One region of the Micromonospora sp. A3M-1-15 genome, then DNA from elsewhere that is predicted to be linked to it. Evidence: riboswitches for the same ligand, from Rfam matches in the RefSeq annotation. Region 1 holds a riboswitch; each other region holds the start of a gene.
What was found. Region 1 has a riboswitch for cyclic di-AMP ahead of NLX85_RS01730 (C39 family peptidase). Riboswitches for the same ligand answer to the same signal wherever they lie in the genome.
Positions count from the first base shown of each region.

Region 2: another riboswitch for cyclic di-AMP. It lies ahead of NLX85_RS27490 (transglycosylase family protein); the one in region 1 lies ahead of NLX85_RS01730 (C39 family peptidase).
Region 3: another riboswitch for cyclic di-AMP. It lies ahead of NLX85_RS08930 (hypothetical protein); the one in region 1 lies ahead of NLX85_RS01730 (C39 family peptidase).
Region 4: another riboswitch for cyclic di-AMP. It lies ahead of NLX85_RS28665 (NlpC/P60 family protein); the one in region 1 lies ahead of NLX85_RS01730 (C39 family peptidase).

Region 1 is NZ_JANAVK010000001.1:372,254-379,857, reverse strand. Features, by position in the region: gene NLX85_RS01745 (acyltransferase) at 1-294, shown strand, start outside; gene NLX85_RS01740 (hypothetical protein) at 458-910, shown strand; gene NLX85_RS01735 (hypothetical protein) at 1,070-1,846, shown strand; cyclic di-AMP (ydaO/yuaA leader) riboswitch at 2,152-2,293, shown strand; gene NLX85_RS01730 (C39 family peptidase) at 2,502-3,332, shown strand; gene NLX85_RS01725 (alpha/beta fold hydrolase) at 3,438-4,190, shown strand; gene NLX85_RS01720 (CDP-glycerol glycerophosphotransferase family protein) at 4,199-5,896, opposite strand; gene NLX85_RS01715 (bifunctional cytidylyltransferase/SDR family oxidoreductase) at 5,918-7,429, opposite strand; gene NLX85_RS01710 (ABC transporter ATP-binding protein) at 7,574-7,604, opposite strand, start outside.
Region 2 is NZ_JANAVK010000006.1:247,975-255,578, reverse strand. Features, by position in the region: gene NLX85_RS27500 (LLM class flavin-dependent oxidoreductase) at 1-704, opposite strand, end outside; gene NLX85_RS27495 (glycoside hydrolase family 3 protein) at 870-2,702, shown strand; cyclic di-AMP (ydaO/yuaA leader) riboswitch at 2,847-3,019, shown strand; gene NLX85_RS27490 (transglycosylase family protein) at 3,019-3,675, shown strand; gene NLX85_RS27485 (YbaB/EbfC family nucleoid-associated protein) at 3,844-4,302, shown strand; gene NLX85_RS27480 (M4 family metallopeptidase) at 4,402-6,459, opposite strand; gene NLX85_RS27475 (OmpL47-type beta-barrel domain-containing protein) at 7,427-7,604, shown strand, end outside.
Region 3 is NZ_JANAVK010000001.1:1,898,417-1,906,020, reverse strand. Features, by position in the region: gene NLX85_RS08940 (MarR family winged helix-turn-helix transcriptional regulator) at 1-60, opposite strand, end outside; gene NLX85_RS08935 (carbonic anhydrase) at 279-947, shown strand; gene NLX85_RS08930 (hypothetical protein) at 1,011-2,030, opposite strand; cyclic di-AMP (ydaO/yuaA leader) riboswitch at 2,034-2,165, opposite strand; gene NLX85_RS08925 (YibE/F family protein) at 2,320-3,645, opposite strand; gene NLX85_RS08920 (DUF6153 family protein) at 3,845-4,267, shown strand; gene NLX85_RS08915 (DUF305 domain-containing protein) at 4,353-4,979, shown strand; gene NLX85_RS08910 (metal-sensitive transcriptional regulator) at 5,024-5,323, opposite strand; gene NLX85_RS08905 (heavy-metal-associated domain-containing protein) at 5,478-5,687, shown strand; gene NLX85_RS08900 (DUF748 domain-containing protein) at 5,724-6,704, shown strand; gene NLX85_RS08895 (cation-translocating P-type ATPase) at 6,719-7,604, shown strand, end outside.
Region 4 is NZ_JANAVK010000007.1:21,268-28,871, forward strand. Features, by position in the region: gene NLX85_RS28660 (N-acetylmuramoyl-L-alanine amidase) at 42-2,072, opposite strand; cyclic di-AMP (ydaO/yuaA leader) riboswitch at 2,281-2,418, shown strand; gene NLX85_RS28665 (NlpC/P60 family protein) at 2,487-3,467, shown strand; gene dcd (dCTP deaminase) at 3,528-4,106, opposite strand; gene NLX85_RS28675 (pyridoxamine 5'-phosphate oxidase family protein) at 4,185-4,730, shown strand; gene NLX85_RS28680 (zinc metalloprotease) at 4,801-5,784, opposite strand; tRNA gene NLX85_RS28685 (tRNA-Gly) at 6,026-6,099, shown strand; gene NLX85_RS28690 (hypothetical protein) at 6,444-7,604, shown strand, end outside.

The DNA of each region.
Region 1 (7,604 bases):
ACCGTGCTGCGGCTCACCGGGGACTGGGGCGCGGGTCTGCGCGGGTGGTGGGGGCCGCTCGCGGTGCTCGGTCTCCTGCTGCTCAACCTGCTGCTCGCCGCGGCTCTGCACCACTGGGTGGAGATGCCCCTGGTGCGCCGTCTCGGGCCGCCCCGCCGTGGCCGCCCGGCGGCGGCCACCGCCGTGCCGGCGCCGTCCGTGCCCGGCCCGCGGCCGGCCCCCGCCGGCCCGGTCGCGGCACCCGTCACCCCGGCCAGGTCCATCGAGTACGCCGGGCGGCGCGACCCGGGCTGAGCCGGGCGCGGCCCGCCGGCGTCGCCCGCCGCGGCCGGATCCGGCAAGGGTGTCCCGCCGCCCCGCGCCGGCCGGTGTCCACCTTGGACGTCGTCCGGTTGACGGATGGCGCGACACGCCCGGCGGCGGTGCGATGTGGCGGCATCGGCGGTAGTTTGTACCCGTGCTGCCGATCGCGCTCGCCTGTCCCGTGTGGTGGGTGGCGCGCTGGATCGCCCGCACACTGGCCAGCCTGGCCGTGCTCGCCGCCTGCTCGTTCGGCGCGGCGGCGCTGCCGGTCGGCGGCGCCGCGACCGCACCGGTGGCGTCCTCCGCGGTGGCCCCGGTCGAGGGCCTGACCCTCCAGCCCGGCGCCGGCGCGCAGCTTCTCGGGGACGGGGCCGGCCGGACCGCCGTCGTCACCGGCCCGGACTTCCGGGGGACAGCCGGCCGGGCCGCCGTCGTCGCCGGGCGGGATCTCGAAAGCGGGGCGGACGTCGACCGGCAGGCCGTGCCCGCCGGTGGGCCCGAGCCGGTGGCCGTGCCCCGGGCCGCGACCCGCCCGGCTGACCGGCCTGTCGTGCTGGCCGGGCTGGTTCCCGCGACCGTCGGCTCCCGGGCCCCGCCCGCCCGCTGACCCCACCCGTGGGCCGCCGGCCCGCGCCCACCGCACGCACCGAACCTCACCCCCGCACCCGCCCGTCGGCGGCCCGGCACCCGTTCCCGGTGCACACCGCCGCTCCCACGGCTCGTGCGGACACCTCTCCGCCACGTTCTCTCCCGTGAGGTGCCGACCATGCCGCAGACCGTTCTCTACCGCTTCCTGACCGAGGTCCCCGAGGCCGCCGCGATCTGGTCGGCCCTGCTCCTGCTGGCCCTGGGCCTGCTCGCCGTGCTGATCGCCCGCCCGGAGCGGGACGACGGGCCCGATCCGGTGCCCGACCCGGTCGCCGAGGAGGCCGCCCGCCGGGCCGACCTGCGCCGCTACGCCGACGAGGTGGCGGTGGCCGCCGCCGGGGCCGCGCAGACCGCCCGGAGGCGGCGGGAGCAGTGGCTGGCCGCCCAGGACGAGGCGGACCGGTCCTGGCGGGCGTACGACGAGGCCGAGGCGGCCGCCCGCCGCTTCGCCGGAGCCGCCGCGCTGCCCGCACCGCACACCCCGCGCACACCGGCCGAGTACGCGGCCCGGGAGCGCTGGCTGCACCACGCCGCGATGGCCGCGCACTGGCGGGGCGACCTGAGCGCCCGGCAGCTCGCCGACGTGCTGGCCCGCCGCAACGGGTGGGACCCGCGCCGGCACCCCGCCGAGCAGGAGATCGTGCTGGCCCGGGCGGTACGCGAGGGCCGCCGGGCCGGCTGGGCGGCGGCCGCCGAGCGGGAGCGGCGGGCCTGGCGGGACGCCGAGCTGGCCGCCGAGGCGGCCCGGACCCTGGCCGCGGAGGCGTACGCGGCGGCCGACGCGCTGCGCCCCGCCGTCGCGGGCGACGCCGCGGCCACGGTGCCGGGGCGGGACGAGACGGCGCCGGCTCCGGTCCCGGCCGCCGCGCGCTGGCGCCCGGCCCGGGCCGGCTGACCGGCGGGGTCGGCCGAATCGTTACCCGAATTCGGTGAGCCCGGTCACCCCGACCGCGGAAACGGTCATCGGGGCCGGGTCGGGCGATTGACCCCCGCAATTCCGGGACGGTCGCCACCGGATGTCCGCTTTTTGCCGCGCGGTGCCGCCGTAACTGCTCGTCCCATTGAGTGAAGTGAGTGACCGAGTGTTCCGATATCTGTAGTGGTGCACGAGGTTTACGCAGGTGGGAGTGCTTGGCAGCCGGCGTACCCCCCGGTAGTGTCGGCGCGTCCGGAGCGGTTTTCGATCGCAAGAGGCGACGCCGCGCCGACCCGCCTAATCGTGTTCTCACGAACCGGGGACCCACAGCAACACCGGGGTGAATCCGCGGGCCACGGCCTGCGGTAGGGCGTACTTCCCGCCCGAATCCGTCAGCTAACCCGGTCGGCGGTCACGGAAGGAGTGCCATTCCTCGTGCCCACCCCTCGCTCGTCCCCCCGCCTCCACGGCATCGCGGTGCCGGCGCTCGCCTGACGGCGACCGAACCCGGCAACCGCCCCGACCGCCCGGTCCCCCCGGGCGCTCCCCGTTCCGCGGCCATCCGCCCCGCAGCGCGCGTGAGTTCCTCCGCGCGGCGGGCCGGCGTGTGCCGCCACGCCCCGTGGAGGAAACAGTGAAGCACCACCTGAAGCGTCAGCTGCGCCGCCTCGTGACCGAACGCCCGTACCAGATCATCGCCGGCTCGGCCGCGGCGCTCGTGCTGGCCGGCGGCGCCGGCGCCGCCGTCGCCGCCGGCGACGACGCCCCGGTCCAGCAGGAGAACACCGCCGCGGTCGCCGAGCTGGGCTCCCGGCTCGGTGAGGTCGCCAGCCGGGGCGAGGCCCGGGTGGCCGTCCCGTCGCCCTCGGTCTCGCCGAGCGCGTCGCCGTCGGCCGCGAAGCCGGCCGCCAAGGCCACCGCCGACCCGGACACCACCCCGAAGGCCAAGCCGAAGCCCCCGTCGACCAAGGTGCTCGACTACACCTACGAGGCGCAGACCGCCTACTGGAACTGCGGCCCGGCCGCGGTGCGCAACGCGCTCAGCGCGAGCGGCGTCGAGACCACCCAGGACGCGATGATCGCCCCGCTGAACGCCGGCGAGAACGGCACCAACTCGGCCGAGGACACCACCCGGGGCCTGAACCAGATGGTCAAGGGCAACCCGTACCGGACCCACATGTTCGGCGGCTCGGCGAGCCCGGAGAAGATCGACCAGCTCCAGGCGGACGTGGTCAAGGCGATCACCGACGGCCGGGGCGTGGTGGTCAACATCGCCGGCGACGCCACGGACACCGACGGCGGCTGGCACTCGTTCCCGGGCGGCCACTACATCGCCGTGGTCGGCTACAAGAACGACGGCCGCACCGTCCGGATCGCGGACTCGGCGAACGCGGCGCTGCCCGCGTACTGGATGAGCACCATCGACCTGGCGAACTGGGCCGCCACCCGCGGCTACTCCGCCTGATCACCCCTCCCGTCGGGCACCGGCTCCACCGAGCCGGTGCCCGACGCCGTCCGCGCCGGTGTCCGCTCTCGCGCCGGGTGTCCGTCCGGTGGCACACTGCGCCCTATGGGCGACGAGACGGGTACCCGCCATCTGCTCCTGCTGCACGGCATGGGCGCCACCGGTGAGGTGTGGCTGCCCTGGGCGCCGCTGCTGGAGCGCCACTGGGCGGGGCGCTGGCTCGCCCCCGACCTGGCCGGGCACGGCTGGTCGCCGCCGCTGCCCGGCTACTCCTTCGAGGCCCTGGCCCGGCGCGTGGTCGAGGGGCTCGGCCCGGTGACCGAGCGGCTCGGCCCCCACGACCGGCTCGTGCTGCTCGGGCACTCGCTCGGCGGGGTGGTCGCGCTGGCCCTGGCCGCGCGGTCGCGGCGCCTGCCGGTCGACGCGGTGGTCGGGCTCGGCATCAAGGCCGTGTGGTCCCCGGTCGACCTGGAGAAGGCCCACGAGCTGGCCGCCCGGCCGGTGACCTGGTTCGCCACCCGGGACGAGGCGGCCCGCCGCTACCTGCGGGTCTCCGGGCTGGCCGGGCTGTTCGCCCCCGACCACCCGGTGGTGGAGGCGGGGCTGCGCCGCGAGGACGGCCGCTGGCGGCTGGCCATGGACCCGGCCGCGTTCGCGGTGGGGGAGCCCCGGCTGCCAGCGCTGCTCGCCGCGACCGACGTCCCGGTGCTGCTGGCTCGCGGCGAGCAGGACCCGATGGTGACCGACGCGCAGCTCAAGGAGTTGGGCGTCCCGGTCGCCACGCTGCCGGGGCTGGGCCACAACGCGCACGTCGAGGACCCGGCCGCCGTGCTCGCCCTCCTCGACGCGTACCTCTGACCGCCCGCTCAGGCGGCGGGGGAGGGGATCGGCGAGCCGTCCCGCGGGGCGGGCGCGGTCCAGTCCGCCGTGAGCTGCCGGCGGGCGGCGTCGAGGAACACCTCGGCGTACGACTCGGCCGGGAAGTCACCCAGGTAGCGAACGCGGGTGGCCCACCGGTCCGCAGCCTTCGGGTCGGTGTCCAGCAGCTCGGTCAGCACCTCGTCCACGTTCGACATGTCCCGGCGCAGCACGTAGCCGGAGCCGGTGAGGGGGAACCGCTCGACGAAGTGCTCGCCGTCGACGCCCATGTCGGTGACCGCGTACGGCTTGCCGGAGTAGAGCCAGTCGGAGATGACCCCGGAGACGTCCGAGACCAGCGCGTCGGCGCGGTTGACGCACTCGGTGAGGGTCAGGTCGCGGCCGGCCGCCGCCCCCCACAGGTGCGCCCGGCCGGTCTTCGCCCGGTCCGCGGCGAGCAGTTCGGTGAGGCGGGCCAGCTGCCGCGCCGAGGCCGGGTTCTGGGCCGTGTAGGGGTGCGCCCGCAGGATCACCGTGGCCCCGCGGTCGAGCAGCCGGCGGATCACCGTCTCGGCCACCGGCAGCGAGCAGTAGTTGGCGTCGGCGTGGTGCCCGGTCCAGGTGGGCGTGTAGAGCACCGTGGGGTGCGCCGGGGCGGTGGCAGGCTCCCGGCGTACCTCGATGGCCTCGACCTGGGGGCGGCCGACCACGACGAACTTCTCGGCGGGGATGTCCACGCCGGCCCGGGCGTACCGCTCGATCGCCGCCGGACCGGCCACGAAGATCTTGTCGAAGATGGCCGAGACCGGGTTGGCGCTGGGCGCCTTGTCGCTGTCGCCGTGGTGCAGCTGCACGTGGGTGAGCTGCGAGAAGCGGATGCAGTGGCTGTTCTTCGCGCCGTGGTTGACGTAGAAGGCTGCCCGCAGGCTCGGCACCAGGGCCTCGTCCATGGTCTTCAGGGTGGGGCAGAAGACCACCGGCGCGCGGGTCGCGGCGGCCACGGTGGGCAGGAACTCGGGCTCGCGCAGCAGCACCATGAACGGCCGGCCGATCCGCTCCAGGTAGGGCAGCCACATGGTGACCTGGTACTCGGAACCGGGCGGGGCGGAGAAGTAGAGGACGAACTCGGGCTGGTGGCGGCGCACCGCCCGGCCCACCGGGCCGCCGCCGGCCGGCGGCCGGAACCGGCGGCGGGCCAGGTCCAGGCCGACCGCGCCGCAGCCCGCCGCGACCAGCAGCGCGGCCACCAGGGCCACCCCGGCGGGCAGGGCCAGGCCGGCCGCGAGCGCCACGAGGGCGAGCAGCACCAGCAGCGCGTCGCCGAGCCGGGCGGCGACCAGCGGGGTCCAGGACCGGACCGGCAGGTTGGCCGCCCGGATCTCCAGCGCGCCGGCGTCGCGCAGCGGCCCGACCAGCAGCACCAGGCCGAGCAGGACCAGCGCGGTGGCGGCCAGCGCCGGGTCGAAGCCGGCGTCCAGGCGGCGGGCGTAGCCGACCAGGATGCCGGCGGCGACCAGCACCGACTCGGCGAGGCCGTCGGCGGTGGGCCGGACCCGGCGCTCCCAGGCGGTGGCGGCGAGCGCGGCCACCGCGACGGCCAGCCCCCAGCCGGTCGCGCCGGTGAGTGCCACGACGAGGAAGGCCAGCACCGCCAGCCCGGTGGTCAGCACCCGGGCGAGCAGCTTCCGGACCAGGTCACCACGCATCTGGCTCGTCCCGTCCGCCGGTCAGGCGTCGACGCCGGTGGGCAACTGCTCGGCGTCGTGCGCGCCCGCCTGGGCGGGCACCGCGGCGACCGGCTCGCCGGGCGCCCGGCGGACGTCGATCACCTGACCGGTCAGCTCCGAGATCAGCACGTCCAGGGAGGCCTGGGCGACCGCCTCGGCGGAGAGCAGGGTGTGCTCCGGCTCCTCGCCGAACGCCTTGGTGCGCATCGGGGTGGCGGTGCGCTCCGGGTTGACGCAGTTGACCCGTACGCCGAACTCGGCCCACTCGTCGGCGAGCGCCTGGGTCAGGTTGACAAGCGCGGCCTTGGTGGCCGAGTAGAGCGCGTAGCGCGCCCGGCCCCGGGTGTAGGAGCTGGAGGTGTAGAGCAGCAGCTGGCCCTTGGTCTGCTGGAGGTACGGCAGCGACTGCCGGGCGATGGTGACCGGGCCCACGAAGTTGACGTGCAGGAGGCGATCCATCGTCTCCTCGTCCATCTCCGCCAGGGCGCCCTTCTCCAGGATCCCGGCGGTGACCACCACGTGGTCGATGCGGCCGGTCGCCTCGAAGGCGGTCTTCAGCGCGGCGGCCACGTCGTCGGCCCGCTCGACGTGGGTGCCGGTGGTGGAGCGGCTGAACGGGAAGACCTGGGCGCCGTAGCGGCGGGCCAGCTCGGTGAGGTCGTGGCCGATGCCGTAGCTGCCGCCGAAGACCACGATGGTCCGGCCGGTCAGCTCCTCGGAGTAGCTGCGGTGGTCGGTGAGCTTGGGGACCTGGGCGGCGGCGAGCTGGAAGAGCTTGTCCGCCAGGTGCACGTCGACCGGGTGGGTGACCTTGATGTTCTCGTCCGAGCCGTCGATCACCTTGATGGGCGTGCCGGGCAGGTAGCGCAGCACCACGCCGCAGTCGTCGGTGGCGGCGAAGTCCGGGTCGCCCTCGGCCCGCCGGTACGCCTCGCGGATGGTGCCGGAGCGGAACGCCTGCGGGGTCTGGCCGCGGCGCAGCGTGGCGCGGACCGGGATGCCGGTGATGCAGTCGTCCTCGTCGACCTGGATGATCGTGTCGGCGGACGGGATGGCCACGTCCACCGCCGAGTAGGTCCAGAGCGCGTTCACGCACTCGCGCACGATCCGGGCGCTGACCAGCGGGCGCACCGCGTCGTGGAAGAGGATGTTGACGTCGCCCTCGCCGACCGCGTCCAGCGCGATCCGGGTGGTGTCGTTGCGGGTGTCCCCGCCCTCGATCACCTTGCTGACCTTGCGGAAGCCGGCGTTGGCGACGATCCGCTCGGCGTCGGGCACGTGGCCGGCGGCCATCAGCACGATGATCTCGTCGATCTCCGGCGCGGCCTCGAATACGGCCAGGGTGTGCTCGATGATCGGCTTGCCGGCGATCTTCAGCAGCTGCTTCGGGATGCCCAGCCCGAGACGCGTCCCGGTCCCCCCGGCGAGGATCACGGCCACCGTCCGCGAGGGGCGCCAGGGCGCCGGGCTCGCCGGCGCGGCGTCCGGTGCGGGGGTGCGGTCCTGCGTCATTGCCGTTCCTCACTTCTGCGGGTGGATGGGGTTTTGCGACTGGATGACCGGGTGGTGAACTTTCGCCGGCAACCAGGAAACCTTAACGCGTACGACGGAGCGCACCGACCCGGGCGAGCCCGGGACCGGTGCGCTCCCGGACGGCTACTTCTGGTTCTCGTAGGCGTCGCAGACC
Region 2 (7,604 bases), on a different contig from region 1:
CCGGTGACGTTGAGCAGCCGCCGCACCGCGCCGGGGTCCCGGCCGGCCTCGGCGGCGGCCTCGTCGATCACCGCGTTCAGCGCCGGCAGCTCCGCCGGCCCCTTCGGCAGGTACGCCAGCGACGGCAGCCAGCCGTCCGCCGCGCGCCCGACCAGCCGCAGCATCCGCGGCTTGTACGCGCCCACCCAGATCTCCGCCGGGTGCGCCGGCGCCGGCCCGCGCTTCGCGCCGACCACCCGGTAGTGCTCGCCCTCGACGCGGATCATGCCGCGCCGCCCGGTGTCCCAGACCTCGCGGATCACCCGGATCGCCTCGTCGAGGGCGTCCACGGCCGCGCCGGGGGAGAGCCGCCGGCCGCCGACCGCCTCGATGGCCTCCCAGAAGGCGCCGGCGCCGAGGCCCAGCTCGACCCGGCCGCCGGTGAGCAGGTCCAGGCTTGCCACGCTGCGGGCCAGCACGACGGGCTGCCGCAGCGGCAGGTTGAGCACGTTCCCCGCGAGGGTGATGCGGCTGGTGGCGGCGGCCACGAACGACATCAGCGTCCAGGTGTCCAGGAACCCCGGCTGGTAGGGGTGGTCCTGGAAGGTGACCAGGTCGAGGCCGACCTGCTCGCAGAGCTTCGCGCGCGCCACCACCTGCTCGGGCCGGCCGGCCGAGGGGGTGAGGAAGCCGCCGAAGGCCAGCTCGTGTCCGTGGTCGCTCATGCCTCGCCGCCTCTAGCCGATCTTGCGCGAACCCTGCCACGGTAGCCCGCGCCGGCGCCCGCCCGCCCGGCGGTTCCGGAACCGGCACGGATTGTTCACAGTCGATGCTCGCGGGCATAGGGTGCCGGTGAACGGCCTCAGCGTTCCTCCGGGAAGGAGCGACCCGTGATCCGTCACCACCACCGCCCCCGTCCGCTCGGCCTCGCCCTCCTGCTCGTCGCGGTCACCCTGGCCGTGCCCGCCCCGGCCACCGCGGCCGGCCTGCCGTACCAGGACCCGACGCTGCCCGTCGCCACCCGCGTCGCCGACCTGCTCGCCCGGATGACCCTCGACGAGAAGCTCGGCCAGATGACCCAGGCGGAGCGCGGCTCGGTCACCGCGGGCGACCTCACCACGTACCGGCTGGGCTCGGTCCTCTCCGGCGGCGGCTCCGCGCCCGCGCCGAACACCGCCACGTCCTGGGCCGACATGTACGACGGCTTCCAGCGCGCCGCCCTCGCCACCCCGCTCGGCATCCCGATGATCTACGGCGTCGACGCCGTGCACGGGCACAACAACGTGTACGGGGCGACCATCTTCCCGCACAACATCGGCCTCGGCGCGACCCGCGACCCGGCACTGGTCCAGCAGATCGGCCAGGCCGTCGCCGAGGAGATCACCGGCACCGGTGTGGACTGGAACTTCGCCCCCTGCCTCTGCGTGGCCCGCAACGACCGGTGGGGCCGCACCTACGAGTCGTTCGGTGAGACCCCGGACCTGCCGGCGAGCCTGTCCACCCTGGTCACCGGCCTCCAGGGCACCACCCTGGGCGGGCCGACGTCGGTGCTCGCCACCGCCAAGCACTACCTCGGCGACGGCGGCACCACCGGCGGCGACGACCAGGGCGACACCCAGCTCAGCGAGGCCGACCTGCGCGCCATCCACCTGCCCCCGTTCCAGGCCGCGGTGCAGCGCGGCGTCGGCTCGGTGATGATCTCCTACAGCAGCTGGAACGGGGTGAAGCTGCACGGCCACCGCTACCTGATCACCGACGTCCTCAAGGGGGAGTTGGGCTTCTCCGGCTTCGTCGTGTCCGACTGGAACGGCATCGACCAGATCGACGGCGCCAGCGGGTTCACCGCCGCCGAGGTCAGCGCCGCCGTCAACGCCGGCATCGACATGGTGATGGTGCCGACGGCCTGGAAGACGTTCCTCAGCACCCTGCGGGCCGAGGTGCAGAACGGCCACGTGCCGATGAGCCGGATCGACGACGCCAACCGGCGCATCCTCACCAAGAAGTTCGAGCTGGGCCTCTTCGAGCGGCCGTACACCGACCGGAGCTGGACCCCGACGGTGGGCGGCGCGGCGCACCGCGCGCTGGCCCGCCAGGCCGTGCGGCAGTCCCAGGTGCTGCTCAAGAACGACGGCGGCGTGCTCCCGCTGGCCCGGGACAACAACAAGATCTTCGTGGCCGGGAAGAACGCCGACAACATCGGCAACCAGAGCGGCGGGTGGACCATCTCCTGGCAGGGCTCCTCCGGCGCCGTCACCCCGGGCACCACCATCCTCCAGGGCATCCGCGCGGCGGCCGGTCCGACCACGACGGTCACGTACAACCAGCGCGGCACCGGCATCGACAGGACATACCGGGCGGCGATCGCGGTGGTCGGCGAGACGCCGTACGCCGAGGGCCAGGGCGACCGCACCGGCAGCATGAGCCTGGACCGCGACGACCTGCGTACCATCACGACGCTGCGCAACTCGGGCGTGCCGGTGATCGTGGTGCTGGTCAGCGGCCGGCCGCTGGACGTCGCCGCCGAGCTGCCACGGTGGAACGCGCTGCTGGCCTCCTGGCTGCCCGGCACCGAGGGCGGTGGGGTCGCCGACGTCCTCTTCGGCGGGTACGCGCCGACCGGCAAACTGCCGATGACCTGGATGAACTCGGTCAGCCAGCAGCCCATCAACGCCGGCGACGGCAAGGTCCCGCTCTTCCAGCAGGGATACGGCCTGACCTACTGAGCCGCCCCTCAATAAGCCCCCTTCGGACGGTGCGCAACTCGAACGGGGCGACCTTCGCTCGGCCGGGTGAAGAACTTCACAAGAACTGGGCGTTCGGCGCAAAACGTTCCTAACGTCGACTCCGTTCGCGATCGCGGACACCACGGGCCGGCAACGCCTAATCCCGCCGCCGGCCCGGTGGTACCTGGACCTCGGGCGGGAGCGGGGGACCCACACGTTCCTCGGTGCACGACACCTCGGGGTGAAGCCGCCACCGGCGGCCGGGCTCCTCGGCCCGAACCCGACAGCTCACCTCGTCGGCGTGGAGGAAACACACATGGCAAGTGAAATCGTCGCCCGTCACCGCCGGACCGCGCAGCGTCGCACCGCAGTCGGGGCGCTCGTCGTCGGCGCCGCCACCGGCGCCGCCGCCCTTCTCGGACCGGCCGCGCCGGCCAGCGCCGCCAGCGTCAACTGGGATGCCGTCGCCCAGTGCGAGTCCGGCGGCAACTGGCACATCAACACCGGCAACGGCTACTACGGCGGGCTCCAGTTCTCCCGGAGCACCTGGAACGGCTACGGCGGCCAGAAGTACGCCAGCCGCGCCGACCTGGCCAGCCGCAGCGAGCAGATCGCCATCGCCGAGAAGGTCCTCGACGGGCAGGGCATCGGCGCCTGGCCGGTCTGCGGCAAGAAGGGCGGCTCCACCAAGAGGTACACCAGCAAGGACGCGGGCTCGACGAAGTCCGCCAAGAAGGCGACCACGGAGCGGAAGTCGCGCGCCGACCGGCCGACCGTCCGCGGCGAGCGGCGTGGCACGCCGGGCCCGAGCGGCGCCGGCAGCTACCTCGTCCGGCCCGGGGACACCCTCTCCGAGATCGCCGACGCGAAGAACGTGGCCGGCGGTTGGCACGCCCTCTACGAGCGCAACAGGGACGTGGTCGGCGCGAACCCGGGCCTGATCTTCCCGGGCCAGAAGCTGCGCCTGCGCTGAGACCCCACCGGAACGGCCCGCGCGGGCCGGTCCACCGCACCACGAACGCCCGGCCGGGGTTCCCGGCCGGGCGTTCGCCTCGGCCGGGGTGGGCGGGCTCACCGGAGTCCGCGTCGGGGGCGGTTGCTATCGTCACGGTGCTCGGAAAGACGTGAAGAAAGCGCGGATATGACCAACGACCCGTTCTCCGCGGCCGCGAGCCTCGACGAGCTGCTGACCCGGACCCAACAGGCGCTCTCCGCGATGCGGTCCCGGGCCGCCGAGCACCCCGACGGCGCGCCGGGCGAGCTGCTCCGGGCCGAGGCCGCCGCGGCCGGCGGCCGGGTCCGTGCCGTCGCCGTCCAGGGTGGCCGGCTGGAGTCCGTCACCGTCGACCCCGCGTTGGCCGGGGAGTCCATGGAGGCCCTCTGCGGGCACCTGGTCTCGGCCGTGAACGCCGCCCTCACCGAGCTGGACGCCCGGGTCAGCGCCTCGGCCCAGGCGGACGTGGACGCCCTCGCCGCGCGGCTCGGCGGCCCGCCCGAGCAGTCCGCGCGGGACATGGAGCGCTTCGGCCGGGCGATGGAGGGCGTCGCGGCCCGGATCCGCCGCGACGGCGCCGGCTCCGGCGCGGTCCGCCCGGCCTGACCACCGTCCGGCCGGTGAACCCCGTCCGGCGGCGACCGGCCTCGGGAACGACGAAGCGGCCGGCCGTCGGGAGGACGACGACCGGCCGCTCCGTTGCGATCAGCTCAGGGTGACCGCGGTGTCGTCGACGACGAACGAGGTCTGCAGGGAGCTGTCCTCCACGCCGCTGAAGGAGATGGTGGCGGTGGTGCCGGCCAGCGACGAGATGTCGAAGGACCGCTGCACGTAGCCGGTGGCCTTGTTGAGGTTGGAGTAGGTGGCCAGGGTGGTGCTGCCCGCCTTCACGGTCAGCTTGTCGTAGGCGGTGGTCGTGGTCGACTCCGCGCTGTCGATGTGCAGCCAGAAGCTCAGCGTCGCCCGGCAGCCGGCCGGGATCGTCACCGACTGCGTGAGCGTGTCGGTGTGCGTCGAGCCGTAGCCGTCGAGCCACGCCTTGTAGGAGCCGCCGTGCGCGGCCTGGGCGGTGTCGTTCGTGATGACGCCGGAGCTGGCGGTCCAGCTCACGTTGCCGGACTCGAAGCCGGGGTTGGCCAGCTTCTGGCCGGTGCAGCTGCCCGACGGCGGGGTGGTCGTGGTGGTCGGCGTCGGGGTGCTGCCCGTGCAGGTCGCCTCACCGGTCTGCGCCGGCACGCTGATCGCGTTCCAGGCGGCCTTGACCGCGTTGAACTCGGTGCAGCTGGTCGGGTAGAGGTTCTTCGCCGCCTGCAGCGTCCAGACCCGGTACTTCAGGTACGACGAGGACGAGGTCTTCAGCAGCATCGCGTTGTACATGATCTTCATGGCCTTCTGGATGCCCAGGCCGGTCACGCTGCTGCCGTTGCAGGTGGAGCTGGCCGGCTGGCCGTTGGTCGGGCTGCTGCCGTTGGCCAGGAGGTAGAACCAGTGGTTGCCCGGGCCGGCCGCGGCGTGCACCTCGGTGCTGGGGATGCTGCTGGAGTAGCAGTTCGGGTCGCCCAGCGCCGACGGGTTGTACATGTTGCGGATGGGGCCGCTGCCCACCAGGTTGACCTTCTCGCCGACCAGGAAGTCGGGAGCGTCGTAGGTGGACGGCTCGTTGGCGAACCACTCGGTGGCCGCGCCGAAGGTGTCGGCGACGAACTCCTGGGTGCCCGCGCCGGAGATGCCGCCCGGGGTGTGGTCGTCGATGCCGTGGCCGATCTCGTGGGCCACCACGTCGAGCGAGCCGATCCACTGGCCCGAGGTGTTCTTGCCGATCTGGACCTGGGTGCCGTCGTAGTAGGCGTTCTGGTCGTTCAGGCCCACCCGGATCGGCCAGTAGCCGCCGTTGCCGTCGGCGCCGTTGCGGCCCAGCCACTGCGCGAGCATCTTGTGCTCGGTCTGCGCCGCGAACAGCGCGTCGACGCAGCCCGTCTCCTTGTTGGTGGCGGTGCCGTTGCCCCAGACGTCGTCCGAGCCGCTGAACGTCGTGTTGGTGGCGGCGTCCTGGCAGCTCAGGTTGGTGACCGTCGGGTCCTTCATGGAGTACGTGCTGCCCGACAGGGTGGTGCTCAGGGTCAGCGGGCTGGGCCCGTTCCACGCCCCGGTGCCGGTGCCGTGCACGATGCGCTCCTGCTTGCGCAGCACGGTCCCGGTGAGGGCGTCGACGTCGACGGTGAGCCGGCTCGGCCCCTCGGCGTCGGTGCCGCGCACCGTGGTCTCCCAGGCCAGCGCCGGCTTGGCGCCGAGGGTGTAGACGACCAGGTTGGTGCCCTCGACGGTGCTGACCGTCTTGAGCTGGGCCCGCGCGGTCTTCGCCGCGGCCGCCGAGGTGAGCTTCGGCGTGGTGGCGAGGCTGCCGATGGCCTGCTGCTGCGCGACGGAGGCGTACTTCAGGTTGCCTGCCGCGTCGGTGGCCAGCACGAAGTCACCGCCGACCACGGGCAGGCCCTTGTAGGTGCGCTCGTAGGGCACGTACTGGGTGCCCTCGGAGGAGATGACCGGCTTCTGCACGAACGCTTCGTCCGAGCTGGCGTGCAGGTAGGCGGGCCGGTCGGCGACCAGCGCGCGCGCCGAGTCGGCGGCGACCGCGCGGGCCTGTGCGGCGTCGGGGGCTGCGGGGCCGGGCGGCGCGGCCTGCACCGCCGCGGCGGTGCCCGCGGCGATCAGTCCGGCCGCCGCCGCGCCGGAGAGCGCGACGAGGCGAGGTGAGAGCTTCAAGGGGGTTCGCTCCTGTTCCTAGGCGCGCCGCACGGAGCCCGGTGGGGACGGGCGGCGCGGTGTTGCGAGGCGGGGGACGGTCGGTCTCCGAGGCTGCCGGCGTGGCCCCGGTTCGACAGATCGACCGTCGGCGAGCCCCCGGGGTCGGCGACTCGCTGGGGGCACAATCACACGGCCCCGGGCCGGGATCAATGGGTGACGCGGGCAACCGACGCCTCCCGGCCGCCGCGTCGTCGCCGCGAATTCAGGAAGCCATGATCTTCAATAGCCCCTGATCAGGCCTAATGTTGTCCGTGGTGGACAACCGCGTGTCTGCTCTGCGTCGATTGCCGCTCTGCGCTCATGGCGCACATTGGCGCTCGTCGAGACGGTGATCTCCCGGTGCCTTCCCGGTCCGCCCGCCGCCGCCGTTCGGCCCTCGGATGATCATCTGTTCGGCCCCCCTGTCGGCGATCGACATGGTGCTTCCGGGGGACGTCTGGGCGCCGGTAGGAATTCGCCGACCACTTTCGTCGACTCTGTAGAAAAGTAGTCAACGGACCGACGAAAGATGTGGACACGCTGAGAGGAAGTCAGTAGGGTCGTTGACTATCAATATGTTTCGTCGAGATGAACTACCGGCACGGTAGCTCTCGACGGTGGGCCCTCCGGGCGGCGCAACACGTCCGCGGACCCACGACCGGCCAGCCCCCTGGCCACCCCGGGTCGACGCCACCACGGCGGCCGAGCCTCACCGGCCGACCGATGCCCGTACCGACCAACCCCATCAGCTCCGCGGTACCGCCGTGCCCGACGACCGACGTCGGCCCGGTGGCGCTCCACCATCCACATCGGACGACCGTGGCCCGCGGCCACGGCCGGGGATCCCGTGCGGCCAGGGGAGGGGCCGCACGGACAACGCCGGCACCTCAGCTCCGCCGATCGACCCACCGACGCACGCTGCTCCCGGACCGTGAAAGAGGAACCCATGAACGCACATCCACCGCGGAACCGGCGCTCCGCCGGCCGGCTCCGGAGACCGGTGGCCGCCCTCGCGACACTGGCGCTGCTGCTGACCACCGGCCTCTCCTCGTCCCCGGCCAGCGCGCGGCCGACCGACCCGGAACGCTCCGCCGCGGCGGCCGCCGCGGCCCCGTTGCAGGCCC
Region 3 (7,604 bases), 1.5 Mb from region 1:
GAGGAAGGTCCAGTTCCGGCCGCTCCCGTTCTCGCCTGGTGTCGTCGCCATGGTCGTCATGGTATGGCCCTTTCCCGCGTCTCCCGGTCCTGCCCCGGCCCCGGCCGGCACGGCCGGACCGAGCCCCGGCGCCGCCGTCAAGGGCGGCTCAACGTATGAAATGCGTATCACGTAAATCTTGACGTACCTTGGACTGCGTGTGACGGTTGGTGCCGAGGCCGCCTCCGTCGCCGGCCGGCTGACCAGGTCGTTTTCGCGCGAGGACGAGGTGAGGATGGATGCCGCCGACCACTCCCGAACAGGCGCTCGCCGAGCTCCAGGCCGGTAACCGGCGGTTCGTCACCGGTGCCCCGCGCCATCCGAATCAGGACGCCGGACACCGGGCGGCGGTCGCCGACGGGCAGCACCCGTTCGCCGTGATCGTCGGCTGTTCCGACTCCCGGCTCGCCGCCGAGATCATCTTCGACCGCGGCCTCGGTGACCTCTTCGTGGTCCGCACCGCCGGGCACACCGCCGGCCCCGAGGTGCTCGGCAGCGTCGAGTACGCGGTGACCGTGCTGGGCACCCCGCTCGTGGTGGTGCTCGGCCACGACTCGTGCGGCGCGGTCCAGGCCGCCCGCGAGGCGGTCCGCACCGGCACCTCGCCGTCCGGGCACCTCGGCGCGGTGGTGGACGCCGTCGCGCCCAGCCTGCTCCGGGCCGGCCGGGACGGCGTCGAGGACCTGGACGCCATCGTCGACATCCACATCGCGCAGACCGTCGAGGCCCTGGTGGCCCGGTCCGCCGTGCTCGCCGAGCGGGTGGCCGCCGGTGAGTGCACGATCGTCGGCATGTCCTACCGGCTGAGCGCCGGCGAGGCGCGCACCGTCGCCCAGATTCCGGCCACCGCGCCGGTCACGCCGGTGCCGGCCCCGGCCGCGCCCGCCGACCCGGCGCTCGCCGGCTGACCGACCCGCCGAACGTCGAGGGGCCGGCCCGCATCGCGGACCGGCCCCTCTCGGCGTATGGCGTCAGAGCAGCGACATGTGCACGTGGTCGGTGTGGTTGGAGGGCCCGCTGTAGGACTTCCAGCCGGTGGCCGGGAACCAGATCTGCCGGTTCCAGATCACGTAGTAGATGCCCAGCCGGTCGGCGTTGCGGATGAGGAAGGCGGCGACGTTGTTGCCGTACATCCGCTGGTCCTTGGTCCGCCACGGGGAGAAGCCGCTGTTCTGCAGCGACCAGTCGCAGGCCCGGCCCTTGGGATGCTCCCACGGCCCGCCGGGGCGGTAGCAGCCCACGAAGCGGTTGAAGCCGGCCCGCTTCACCTCCTTGTACGCGTGCAGTGTGCGCGAGGTGATGCAGCCCGAGGTGGTCGGGTCGTTCTCGCTGCACGACTCCGGCTTCCAGTCGCCGTCGGCGGTCCGGCCGGGGCCGATGCGGGCGACCGGAGAGGTGGCCGAGACCAGGCCGCCGGTGAAGCCGATCCCACCGACCAGCTGCAGCGCCTTCTCCGTCTCGGCCTTCTCGCGGGCCATCGCGTTCTTCTGCTTCTCCTGCTCGCGCACCTCGACGTCCAGCGCGATCTTGGCCTGCTCGGCGCGGTTCTTCGCGGCGTTGATGGCGGCGAGCTTCTGCGCGTTCATCAGGTTCAGCTCGTCGAGGGCGGCCGCCCGCCGGACGAACGAGTCGGGCGTGTTGCTGTCCAGCAGCATGGCCATGGCGCCCATCCGGCCGGTCCGGTAGGACTGCGCGGCCATCTGGGCCACCTGCGGGCTCAGCGCGTCGAATTCGTTCTGCGCCGCCTTCACCTCGAGGGCGAGCTGGAGCTGGCGCTTGCGCGACTTGTCCAGCTTCGCCTTGGCCTGGAGGTAGGCCCGGTTGGCGGTGTCGATGGCCTCGGTGATGAGGGGGTCGTCGTCGTCCTCGGAGTGCCCCGAGGGGGTGGGGGTGGTCGGCGCGGCCGTCGCCGGGGCCGGCCCCACCAGCACGGTGAGCGCGGCCACGACGGCCACCACGGGGGTCAGCCAGCGCCGCAGGGGTGCCGTCACAGTGTTCCCTTCCGTCGGCCGCCGACCGGGTTAGCTGACGGGTTCGGGACGGAAGTGGCCCCTACCGCTCGCGCGGATTCACCCCATGTACCTGGTTCCCCGGCTCGCCCGCGGGCGATTGGGCGGCGGCACCGCTGGCGCCGGTGCGCGCCTTCGGCGGTGACCGGCAGCGAGGTTACCCGAGAGTCCTCCCGGTGTTCTACGTCCGGAAGCCGACCAATAGCGAGATTTCGTCCTCGCCCAGCGTGACCAGGATCGCGTTTGGAATCCGTCATCACGCTGCGGAGTGTCACCATGCGGCCTCCGTGTTCCTGTCGCCGCCGGGCCACCCGCCGGTTCGCGGCCCGGGCGCCCCGCCGAGCGCCTCCAGCGCCTCGTCCCGCCCGGCCGGCGGCCGGGGCGCGGGAGGATCCGCCGGGCCCGCGGCGGTCCCGCGCCGCCCGGCGGTGGTCACCAGCGCGGCCAGCCCGGTGGTCAGCGGTACGGCGGCGATCAGGCCGAGCGTGGCCACCGCGCTGCGGACGATCTCCTGGGCCAGGAACTCGCTGGTGAGGATCTGGCTCACCGGCCGGGAATCGGCGACGAGCAGGAGCAGCAGTGGCAGCGAGGCGCCCGCGTACGCCAGCACGATCGTGTTGACCGTGGAGGCGATGTGCGCCCGGCCGACCCGGGTGGCCGCCCGGTAGAGGTGCCGGCGGGACAGCGCGGGGTTGGCGTGGGCCAACTCGGTGACCGTGGCCGCCTGGGTGACCGTGACGTCGTCCAGCACGCCCAGCGAGCCGATGACGATGCCGGCGAGCAGCAGGCCGTGCAGGTCCACGTCGCGCTGGAGCATCGACAGGGTGGTCGCGTCCTCGCTGCCGAAGCCGGTGAGGTGGGTGGCGGCCGTGGCCAGGGTGCCGAGCACCCCGGTCAGCACCAGGCTGCCGAGCGTGCCGAGCACGGCCACCGAGGTCTGCGCGGTGATCCCGTGGGTCAGGTAGAGCACCACGAACATGATCAGCGCGGCCCCCACGATCGCCACGAGCAGCGGCGGCTGGCCGGCGCCGATCCCGGGCAGCACGAAGCCGAGCAGGACGGCGAAACTCGCCGCGAGCCCGCCCAGCGCGGCCAGCCCGCGCCACCGGCCGAACGCCACGATCGCCACGGCGAAGAGCACCGCCAGCCAGACCAGCGGCGCGCCGCGCTGGTGCTCGGCGATGTTGTAGCTCTTCACCGCCGGGTCGGCCGGGTCGGTCAGCTCGACCAGGATCACCTCGTCGCCGACCTCGACCCGGGGCGCGCCGGGGCCGGAGGGCACCGGCGTCTCGACCTGCCGGCCGGCGTCCGGGCCCTGCTCGGCGGCGACGGTCACCGTGCCGCACGGCCCGGCGGAACCGCCCGGGCTCCCCTCCGGCGCCTCCGGGGTCGGCGGGCAGGGCTCGGTCACCACCCGGGTCACCGTGCCGTGGTAGCGGGGCAGCGCCGGGGCGTCCGCCGGTTCCCGGTCCTGCCGGGGCCAGAGCACCAGCGCGGCGACCACGGTGATCAGGAAGAGCGGCACCACCGTGGCGACCAGGATCCGCCGTACCCCCGGTGGGGCCGACGGAGCGGGACGGGTGTGGTCGGCGCCCATGGCGTCTCTCCCAACGATTCGCAACGGGATTCGTGTCTCCGGGGCCGGTCGGTCCGCCGGACCGGCTGGTGCGCCGCGGGACGGACGCGGGCCGGGTCGTCGCCCCGGAATGGTAGCCAGGCGGGTCGGGGACGCCCCGGGACACGGTGCTGCGGCGGTTCCGCCGGGGCGTGCCGGATGGGCCGGTTACCGTGGTGACATGGTGGGCTCGGCGGCGACCGGACGGTGGGTCCGGCTCCTGCTGCTGCTCTGCACGCTGGTCGGGCTGACCGCGATGCACACCCTGGGCCACGGAGCCCACTCCCCGTCGGGACACCCGGCGGGCCATCCGGCCGGGCACACCGCAGCGGTCGCCATGGTCGCGGACTGCGTGGGCGACGGCTGCCCGGCGCGGGCGCTGCCGCCGGCCGATCCGGGTGGGGATCCGTCCGGGTGGAGCGTCTGCCTGGCCGTCCTCGGCGCGTTCGCCGTCGCGCTGCTGGTCGTCGTGCTGCTGCGGACCGGCTCACGGGCCGCCGTCGCGGCGGCCCGCGGCGCGCTCCGGCATCCCACCGGCCCGCGCGCCCCGCCACCCCGGCTCTACGGGCTGCGCCTGGCGACGACGTCGGTGCTGCGCAGATAGGACGCCCGACGCGAGGGGACCGGACCACCGGCGCCCCGCGTCCGTCGTCCGCTGCGTACGTTCCGACACTGCGAAAGGCACACTCGTGTTCACTCGTACCATCGCGCGCCGGGCCGCTCTGGCCGGCGCGAGCGTCACCGTCGCTCTGGCCGTGGCCGCCTGTGGCGACGATCCGACGGCCGGCCACGGCATGCCGGGCGCGGCCGGCAGCGCCACGCCCGCCGCGGGGGCCTCGGCCTCGTTCGACGCCGCCGACGTGATGTTCGCCCAGATGATGATCCCGCACCACCAGCAGGCCGTGGAGATGTCCGAGCTGGCGGAGACCCGGGCGGCCGACCCGGAGGTGAGGAAGCTGGCCGGGCAGATCAAGGCGGCCCAGGGGCCGGAGATCGCCACCATGCGCGGCTGGCTCGCCGCGTGGGGCCGGCCGGCGCCCTCGATGAGCGCCGGGCACGGGATGCCGGGGATGGACCACGGCATGCCCGGGATGATGTCCGAGGCCGACCTGGCGACGCTGAGGGCGGCGTCGGGCACCGACTTCGACCGGCGGTTCCTCACCATGATGATCGCCCACCACGAGGGCGCCATCACCATGGCGAAGGAGGAGATCGCCCGCGGCGCCCACCCGGACGCCACGGCGCTGGCCCGGCAGATCGTCACCACCCAGCAGGGCGAGATCGACGCCATGAGGAAGATGCTCGACCGGCTCTGAGCCACGTGTCGGGTGCCTCGCCGGCGGCGGGGCACCCGGCCCGGTCAGCCGCGCTTCATGAGGCGGCCGACGGCGGCCATCATCTCGGTGGCCATCTCGTCGGCGCGGCCCTCGGCGGCGCCTTCGTGCATGCAGTGCCGGGCGTGCCCGTCCAGCAGGCCGAGGCCCACCTTGTCGAGCGCGGCCTGGATGGCGGAGATCTGGGTCAGCACGTCGATGCAGTAGCGGTCGTCCTCGACCATCTTCTCGATGCCGCGGACCTGGCCCTCGATGCGGCGGAGCCGCGCGAGCAGTTGGTCCTTGCTGGCGGTGTAGCCCCGGGTCGGGGTCGTCGGTGCGGTCATGACGTCAAGGATAGCGTACCCCTCGGGGGTATGGTACGGTCCTGTTCGTGGCCGATACCCCCACGGGGTAACGGTACAGAAAGTGGCAGCCGTCTCTCTTCCGCTTACCCCCAGGGGGTATATGATCGGAGGCGGCAGGAAGGGGAGATGCGCGATGGTCACCACCACGTACCAGGTGCAGGGCATGACCTGCGGGCACTGCGTCAACTCGGTCAGCACCGAGGTGAGCGCGCTGCCGGGCGTCACCGACGTCCAGGTCGACCTGGCCTCCGGCCGGGTCACCGTCACCAGTGAGAGCCCGTTGGACACGGACACCGTCCGCGCCGCCGTCGACGAGGCCGGTTACGACCTCGTCGGGGCGTGACGGGTCCGAAAGACCCGAAGAAACCGAGGTACCACGATGAACACGGCGACGAAACTGAGCGGCTTCGCCCTCGGCCTCGCGGCGGTGTTCGGCACGGCGTACGGGGTCGGCCACGCGGCCGGCCCCGTCACCCCGGCCGCCGAGACCCGCCACGACGCCACCGACGCCGGCCACGGCTCCGCCGGAGCCGACCACGGTGACGGCGGCCACACGGCCACCGCCACCGCCCACCTGCCCGGCGGGCTGCTCGTCTCCGAGCGCGGCTACACCCTCCAGCCGGTGACCGCCCCGGCGGGCGAGTTCGCCTTCCGCATCACCGGCCCGGACGGCCGGCCCGTCACCCGCTACGACGTCGCGCACGACAAGCGCATGCACCTGATCGTCGCCCGCCGAGACCTCTCCGGCTTCCGGCACGTCCACCCGGAGCTGGCCGCCGACGGCACCTGGCGGGTCGCCTCACCGCTCGCCGGTCCCGGCGTCTGGCGGGCGTTCGCCGACTTCACCCCGACCGGCGGAGGGCCGCTCACACTCGGGGTCGACGTCACCGTCCCCGGCGCGCTGGACACCCGGCCGCTGCCGGCCCCGGCGACCAGCACCACGGTCGACGGCTACACGGTCACCCTCACCGGCACCCCGGAGCCCGGCCGGACCAGCCGACTCACCCTGACCGTCAGCCGGGACGGCCGGCCGGTCACCGACCTCCAGCCCTACCTGGGGGCGTACGGGCACCTGGTGGCGCTGCGCCAGGGCGACCTCGCGTACCTGCACGTGCACCCGGAGGGCGCGCCCGGCGACGGGCGGACCCCGGCCGGGCCGGCGGTGACCTTCGCCGCCGAGGTGCCGTCGGCCGGCACGTACCGTCTCTACCTGGACTTCCGGCACGGCGACGCGGTGCACACCGCGGAGTTCACCGTGGTGGCCGGTGACCAGGCCGCTCCGGCGCCCGCCGCGCCGGCCCCCACGACCGCACCGACCCCGGACGCCGACCACGGCACCCCGGGTCACGGGCACAGTTGACAGGAGGTGCCGCGATGACATCGACCGCGAAGTCCCTGCCGGTCGCGCCGAACATGATCGAACTCGCGATCGGTGGCATGACCTGCGCCTCCTGCGCCGCCCGGATCGAGAAGAAGCTCAACCGGATGGACGGCGTCGAGGCCACGGTCAACTACGCCACCGAAAAGGCCAGCGTCCGGTACGCCGACGAGGTCACCCCGGACGACCTGATCGCCACCGTCGAGAAGACCGGCTACACGGCCGTCGTCCCGCCGCCGCCCACCCAGGTGGGGGCCGGGGCGACCGCGGAGCCGGTGGACGAGCTGCACGGGCTGCGTACCCGCCTGTGGGTGTCGGTGGCGCTGACCGTGCCGGTGATCCTCCTGGCCATGGTGCCGGCCTGGCAGTTCGACTACTGGCAGTGGCTGTCGCTGACCCTGGCCGCCCCGGTGGTCGTCTACGGCGGGCTGCCGTTCCACCGGGCCGCCTGGATCAACCTGCGGCACGGCGCGGCGACCATGGACACCCTGGTCTCGCTCGGCACCCTGGCCGCGTTCGGCTGGTCGCTCTGGGCCCTCTTCCTCGGCGACGCCGGGATGCCCGGGATGACCCACCCGTTCCGGCTGGACATCACCCGCACCGACGGGGCCGGCAACATCTACCTGGAGGCCGCGGCCGGGGTGACCGTGTTCATCCTCGCCGGCCGCTACTTCGAGGCCCGGTCCAAGCGGACCGCCGGCGCCGCCCTGCGCGCCCTGCTGGAGCTGGGCGCCAAGGACGTCGCGGTGCTGCGCGACGGGCAGGAGACCCGGATCCCGGTGGACCAGCTCGTGGTCGGGGACCGGTTCGTGGTCCGGCCGGGCGAGAAGGTCGCCACCGACGGCGTGGTCGACGAGGGCACCTCGGCGGTCGACGCCAGCA
Region 4 (7,604 bases), on a different contig from region 1:
CCCCGGTCCACGCGGACCGGGGGCCTTCGTTTCGCCGATCGTCAGCTCGGCGAGCCGATCGCCGACGGCAGGATCAGCACGTCGTCGCGGTTCGCGAACATGATCCGGTGGCCGAACTGGATCTGCACGTACCGGTTCTCGCCGCGGACCACGGTCCGGTCACCCGGGGCGGAGCCGTCGAACGAGACGGCCCGGTAGTACTCGCCCGGCAGGACGCCGCCGAGCGCGTACCGCTGGCCGGCCGCGAAGGTGTACTGGAGCGGCGAGATGGTCTGGTACGGGATGGTGGCCGGGTAGGCCTCCTTCTCCGGGTAGGCCCGCCCGTACACCGGGATGGTGGTCTTGCCCGGCTTGGGCGTCACCACGAAGCCCGCCGACCACTTGGCGGTGGGCGCCGAGGCCGGGTTGAAGAACCAGGCCTTCTGGCCGAGGTACCAGATCGCCGTCCAGTCACCCTGCACGTCCGCCAGGGCGTACGTCTGGCCGGCCGAGGCGCGGGCGCCGTGGTCGGAGATGTACATGGTGTCCGGCGTGCCGTTCGGCCGCAGACCGAGGTCGTTGACCAGCGGGGCGGTCGCGCTCGGGGCGGTCCGCAGGATCACTGCGGACGAGCCCCGCAGGGGGCAGGGCGCGGCCGGCGGCGTGGGCTTCGGCACGCCCGGCGGCTGCTGGTTGCAACCGGTGAAGGCGGGCTGGTTGGTGGCGAAGTCCGGGTCGATGGTGACCAGGCCGGTGTGCGGCGTGCCGGTGGAGTGGAACGGCGCCTTCATGAGGTCGAAGTAGTGCGACCAGTCCCAGTACGGGCCCGGGTCCCAGTGCATGCCGGCCACGGTGCCGGCGGTGGTGCCGGGCACGTTGTCGTGGCCGATGATGTGCTGCCGGTCCAGCGGGATCTGGAAGCGCAGGGCCAGGTGCCGGACCAGCTTGGCCGACGCCCGGTACATCGCCTCGGTGTACCAGGTGCCGTGCCCGGCGAAGCCCTCGTGTTCGAGGCCGATGGACTTGGCGTTGACGTACCAGTTGCCGGCGTGCCAGCCGACGTCCTTGGCCTTGATGTGCTGGGCCACGTAGCCGTCCACCGAGCGCAGCGTGTAGTGCCAGCCCAGGTAGTCGGCCCGCTTCACCAGGTCGACGCTCGGGCGGAAGTAGCCCTCGGTGTCGTGGATGACGATGTACTCGATCTTCTGCTGGGCCGGCCGGTTCCCGAGGTCGTGGTTGCCGTAGTCGCCCGGGTCGGCGCTGAGCTGCTCGTAGGGGGCCGGGATCCACTCGCAGGCGAGCCGCACCGGGCACTCCAGGCCGTCCGGCCGCTCGGCCCGGCGCAGCCCCAGCTTGTGCAGCCCGGACTGGTCCGGCGTCACCGTGGTGGCGGCCAGCGTCACCCGCTGGCCGTCGTCGGTGGTCCGGGCCGCGCCGAGGCCGAGCTGGTCGTAGACCTCGTCGGCGAAGGCCGCCGCCGCGTCCTCGGTGTCCGCGCCGGAGTAGCGGGCCACCGCGCCGTACCAGGCCGCCGGGTCGGTGCCGGCCCCGACCGGCGCGCCCAGTTCCTTCTGGTACGAGGCGAGCAGCGCCGCCCCGCCCCGGATGTTCGCGGCCGCGTCGGTGCGCAGCGTCTCCTCGGCGAGGCCGGTGAGCGCCGCGGCGGCGTCGAGCGTCTGCAGGGACGCCTGCGGCAGCACGTCCTCCGCCGGCGCCGACGCGGTGGCCGGGTCGAGGGTGAGCGGGCGCGAGTCGTCGCCCCGCGGGTCCTCGTCCTCGTCGACGTGGCCGCTGGCCGGGGTCGAGAGGACGTGCTGGGCGTCGGTGAGGTGCATCGGGCCGTAGCCGCCGCTGGTGCTCGGCTGGCCCGGGTGGGTGTCCCAGCGCGACTCCAGGTACGAGACGCCGAGCAGGACGCTCTGCGGCACGCCGTACTCCGCCGCGGCGGCGGCGTACTGCTCCTGGCGGTCGGTGGTGGTTTGGGCGGTGCTCGGTTCCGCGGCCACCGGTCCGGTGGCCACGAGCGCGGTGGCCGCCGCGACGGCGGCTGCCAGCAGCATCCGTCTGCCCGACGGCGGGGGTGAGAGGTGCATCGAACCTCCAGACAGGGATGGGGGTCACTGCGTCCTCACCCTCGCCCCGCGCAACCTCCGGGTCAATACCTTTCCGAGAGGTAATCTGCCGTGAAAAAAACCTTCGGGCACGGAGTGTCACGGCGTCTTGGGTTGCGGATCGGTAACGGCCATCTCTACTCTGGTCAATCGTCGGCCGCCAGTTTCACCGTCCAACCCGGGTGGTGACGGTTCGACACCGCCGAGTCGCCTCCGGGCGAGCCGGGGACCCAGGTACCTGGGGTGAATCCGCAGCCACTGCGGTAGGGCGGCTCCCTTCCCGCCCGAACCCGTCAGCTAACTCGGTAGGCGGGCACGAAGAAGGAGTACGGAAGCCCGGTGGCACACCATGCCCCGCGGCCACCGTCGAGCCGGTCGGTCGACCGGTCGACGGCTGTGCCGCGTTCCCGCTGGTCCCGCTTCACCACCGTCCTCGCCGCCCTGGCCGGCACCGCCGTCGTCCTGACCGGCGGCGCCACGGCGGCCCACGCCGAACCGTCGGTCACCGAGATCGAGCGCCAGATCGACCAGGACTGGAACAAGCTCGAACCGATCATCGAACAGGTCAACGCCACCCGCGAGCAGCTCGCCGCCAAGCGCAAGCAGGCCGCCGCGCTCGCCAAGCAGATCGCCCCGCTCCAGGCCCGGGTGGACGCCGCCCTCGGCCAGGTTGGCGGCCTCGCCGCCGACGCGTACAAGGGCGACAACAACCTCTCCACCGTCAACGCGCTGCTGGGCAGCCGGTCGCCGAGCGAGCTGGTGGACGGCCTCGCACTGCTCGACCGCTTCGCGAACCGCCAGCAGGCGCAGGTGCGTACCGTCGCCGAGCTGCGCGACCAGCTGGCCGCCAAGAAGCAGCCGCTGGACGAGATGATCAGCGAGCTGGCGCGCACCGAGGCGCAGCTCGCGGCGAAGAAGAAGCAGATCGACGCCGAGATCGTCAAGCTGCAGAAGCTCCGGCTCAAGGTCTACGGCAGCGGCGGTGGCGGTCCGCTGCGTCCGGCGCCGTGTCCCGCCGGCTACCCCGGTGGCCCGGCCGGCGTGGCGGTCAAGTTCGCCTGCGCCCAGATCGGCAAGATCTACGTCTGGGGCGCCGCCGGCCCCGACCACTTCGACTGCTCCGGCCTCACCATGGCGGCCTGGGCCAAGGCCGGCGTCTCGCTGCCGCACAACGCCCGGCAGCAGCACGACGTGACCAGGCGGGTGAGCCGGAGCGAGCTGCGCGCCGGCGACCTCGTCTTCTACTACAGCGACCTGCACCACGTCGCCATGTACGTCGGTGACGGCTGGGTGGTGCACGCCTCCCAGTCCGGCAAGCCGATCACGATGAAGCGCGTCGACGACGGCCAGATCAACAGCTATGGCCGCCCGGGCTGACCGGTCCGCGGGGGCTCCCGTGCCGCGGGGGCCCCTGCGCCGTTCCCGAGTGCCGGTCGGTCAGCGGGTCGGCCAGGTGCGCCAGTTCTGCCAGGACCGGCTCGGGGTCGGCCCGCGCTGCCCCTGGTAGCGCGACCCGTAGACCGCCGAGCCGTACGGGTGCTCGGCCGGCGAGGAGAGCCGGAAGATGCAGAGCTGGCCGATCTTCATGCCCGGCCAGAGCGTGATCGGCAGGTTCGCCACGTTGGACAGCTCCAGCGTGACGTGGCCGGAGAAGCCCGGGTCGATGAAGCCGGCCGTGGAGTGGGTGAGCAGGCCCAGCCGGCCCAGGCTGGACTTGCCCTCCAGGCGCCCGGCGAGCTGGTCGCCCAGCGAGATGACCTCCAGCGTGGAGGCGAGCACGAACTCGCCCGGGTGCAGCACGAACGGCTGGCCTTCCGGCACCTCCACCATCGAGGTGAGATCGTCCTGCTGCACGGACGGGTCGATGTGCGTGTAGAGATGGTTGTTGAAGACCCGGAACAGCCGGTCCAGGCGTACGTCGATGCTGGACGGTTGCACCAGCGTGGGCTCGAAGGGCTCCAGCGCGAGCGTGCCCGCCTTGATCTCGGAGACCAGGTCGCGGTCGGAGAGCAGCATCGGAACACCATAGCGACCGGTACGGGTGACCTGCGTGTCGGACTACATCTTCGTACACCTGTTCGATAGAATGTCCGCATGGCTTCCTGGTCCGAATTCGCCGCCGACGAGCCCCGACTCGCCGACGAGATCCGCCTCCTGTTGCAGCAGTACGGGCCGGGTTTCGGCTACCTCGCCACGGTCCGTGCCGACGGCGGCCCGCGGGTGCACCCGGTCTCCCCGGTCATCACCGACGACGGTCTCTGGTGCTTCGTCATCGACTCCCCCAAGCGCCGCGACCTCGAACGCGACGGCCGCTTCGCGCTGCACTCCTTCCCGCCGGAGGAGAGCGACGACGAGGCCTACGTGGCTGGCCGGGCCCGCCCCGTGACCGATCCGGCGACCGTGGCCCGGGTGGCCCGGATCGGCCGGGCCGCCTCGCAGGGCGACTGGCGGCTGTTCGAGTTCACCGTCGACGTGGCGATGCTGACCCGGCGCGACCAGGTGACGCACCCCGGCGGCGGCCGGCCGGAGGTGCGGGTCTGGCTCGACCCGGGGGCCGGCGCCCCGGCCCGGCGCGACCCGCTCGCCTCGGAGGGGCGGCGCGGCCGGCACGGCTTCGACACCCGCCGCCCGGCGGCCTGAACCCCCACGGAAAAGCCGGTGCCGACCCCGTCCGAGGACGGGACCGGCACCGGCGTGTGGTGCGGGGCGGTCAGGCCGCGCGGTAGGCGTTCCACGCGGTGAGCATGCGGCTCGCCTGACCAGGGGTGAACTGGTACATGCACGAGTCGTAGGTGTAGTCCATGAAGTTGGTGATCGGGTCCAGGCCGGCGGTGGTGCAGGTGTCGCGGCCGGTCGGGCACTCGAAGGCCGGCGAGGCCTCGGCCGGGGTGTCGGAGACGCTGTCGCCCGAGCCCGAGCAGCCACCCTGGAAGGTGTGGTAGAGGTTCAGCCAGTGGCCGACCTCGTGGGTGCCGGTGTCGCCCTGGTTGTAGTTGGTCGCCGTGCCGCCCGGCAGCGACTCGCTCAGCGCGACCACGCCGTCCATGCTGTTCAGCTTGCGCTGCGGGAAGGTGGCCCAGCCGAGCAGGTCGTCGCTCAGCTCGCCCAGGTAGAGGTTGAGCGTGTTCTTGCCGCCCTCGCGCAGCGAGGTCTTCATCGAGCGCTCGGCCGAGGAACCCTGCACGATCGGGTACCAGGCGGCGTTGGTGACGTGGTGCACCTTGGTGAGCTGGAAGCTGAAGGCGGTCGGGGCGCCACCGGTGGCACCGGCGTACGCCTTGTTCAGCACGTCGATCTGCTGGGTCACCATCGAGTCCGGGATGTTGCCCCCGGCCCGGGTGCTGTCCCGCTGGATGACGTGGACGACGACGGGGATGGTGACCGTGGCCAGCGTGGTGGCCCCGGCGCCGGCGCGGAAGTTCGCCCGCTCACGCAGCGCCGCCGCCAGGTCGGCGTCGCGCTCACGGACCTGCTTGGCGGTCAGCTCGTTCGGGTCCAGCTTGGCCGTGCCGCCCTTCTTGATCCGCGCGTCGGAGTGGACGTCAGCGGGTCCGACGCAGGACGCGTCGGGGGCGGCCGAGAAGGCCGAAGCAGCGGGGACGACGCCCACGGCGGCGGTGCTGAGCAGCAGCGCGAGGGTCGTCGACGCGACGCCGGCGGTACGCCGGGTCAGCAGGTTGGGACGCAGTCCCATGGGCCCACCTCTTTCGAACGGCATGACAGGGGGTATGTCACGCCGGGTCGGAAACGTGTGGGAGACGTTACATCCGATCGAAGGATTTGAGAACGGCCATATGTTGCCGTGCGGAAACTTTCCGCTGCTGATCGGCGCTCCGCCGTGACAAGATCGTTTCGGTCCGGTTGCGACGCGTGATCACGCTGCGGGGGTACCTGGGTGCAGGGAGGTGGTGGCCTCAGGTACAGTGGTGCCGCCTGCGGGTGTAGTTCAATGGCAGAACATCAGCTTCCCAAGCTGACAGTGCGGGTTCGATTCCCGTCACCCGCTCCAGCGTGAAGGCCCTGGCCAGGACGACAGTCCCGGTCGGGGCCTTCGGTGTTTCCGGTCACGATCATGCCGCGTGCCATTGGCCCATGGGCCACCGTGCTCGCCCTGCCACGAGGCATCGCAGCGACTCGCTTCCAGAGATTGCCCCCTATGTCCGCCACGGGGACCATTCGGCTGGTACGCGAAGCGGCCTCACGAGTTTCGGGTCGCAGCCGTACCTTATCCTCAGCGCACCATCCATCGATGATCTTGCTGCACGGGGAGAGTAGATGAAATCTTGGCGCCTTCGCGCGCTTGTCACAAGCGTGGCCGCTGCCGCGGTTGTCCTGTCGATCACGACTCCGGCCGTGGCGGCGTCGGCCGCCGGTCCGGTTCTCGAGATCGAGTCGATCGCCTTTGACCGCGCCGAGGTTGACGTCACGCAGGACTATGCCAGCGTCAATCTCACGTGGACGATCACCGACCGGGCCACCAATGCCCAGCGGATCAACGGCGCCGTCGAGCTGCGCCAGTTTGCCGGCGATGTGGAGGTCGGCCAGCCCCGCACCGTCAGCTACGACCTGCAGTGGGGGCGGGCGCAGATCGGGGGCTCCGGGACGGCGCAGAGGTCCACGTACGTCTACGAGTTCACTGTGCCGCGCTACTCGTCGGCGGCCGAGACGGTCTGGCGGGTCACGAAGGTGACCATCGCCGACGATGTCGCCCATGCCCGCACGGTCCGGGACCCGGGCCCGGCCGCGCTGGCCGTGACCCAGCTCGTCGACGCCGAAGGGCCGGTCGCCGAGCAGCTCTACTTCGACTTCGACCAGCCGCGCGCCTTCTACGACGACGGTTCCGGGGTGACGTTGCGCTACCGGGCGCAGATCGTCGACGAGTCTGCCTTCAGGAAGGGCAAGCTCACGCTCGCCGGCCCGAACGGCGTGCGGCTGAGCTCCACGTTCCAGCTCACCCAGAGCGGTTCGCAGTGGTCGTGCAATGGCGAGACGGCCTGGGACCCGACCTGGGTGACCTGTCCCGTCTCGATCGGCGTGCCGGCCGGCTCTCCCTCCGGCACATGGCGGGTCGCCCGGCTCGACCTGACCGACAGCTGGGGCAACACCCGGACCGACACCTCGCCGGAGGGGCCGGCCCCGATCCAGGTGAGCCGCAACGACGTGGTCAGCGCCTCGGACTTCGCTCTCACCAAGTCCCAGGTGAACAACTGGCGCACGCAGGCGTCGACGGCGCTCACCTTCACGCCGCACGGCGCCGTCGGCGGCCTGACCTCCGTCGACGTCGACCTGTCCTGGTGCTCGCAGCCGTCCCACACCCCGTCGGTCGGTGACGACGGCACGGTCTCGGTGGAGATCGTCATGCCGTCGGGCTGGGCAAGCTCTTGCAAGATCGACGGGGTCAAGCTGACCGACGGTGCCGGCAACGTCGCCTTGTACGGCACGGCTTACGGCGCCCCCGACCTCGGCCTCACCATCACGCAGGTGCCGGACGAGAAGGCACCTGTCGTGCTCTCG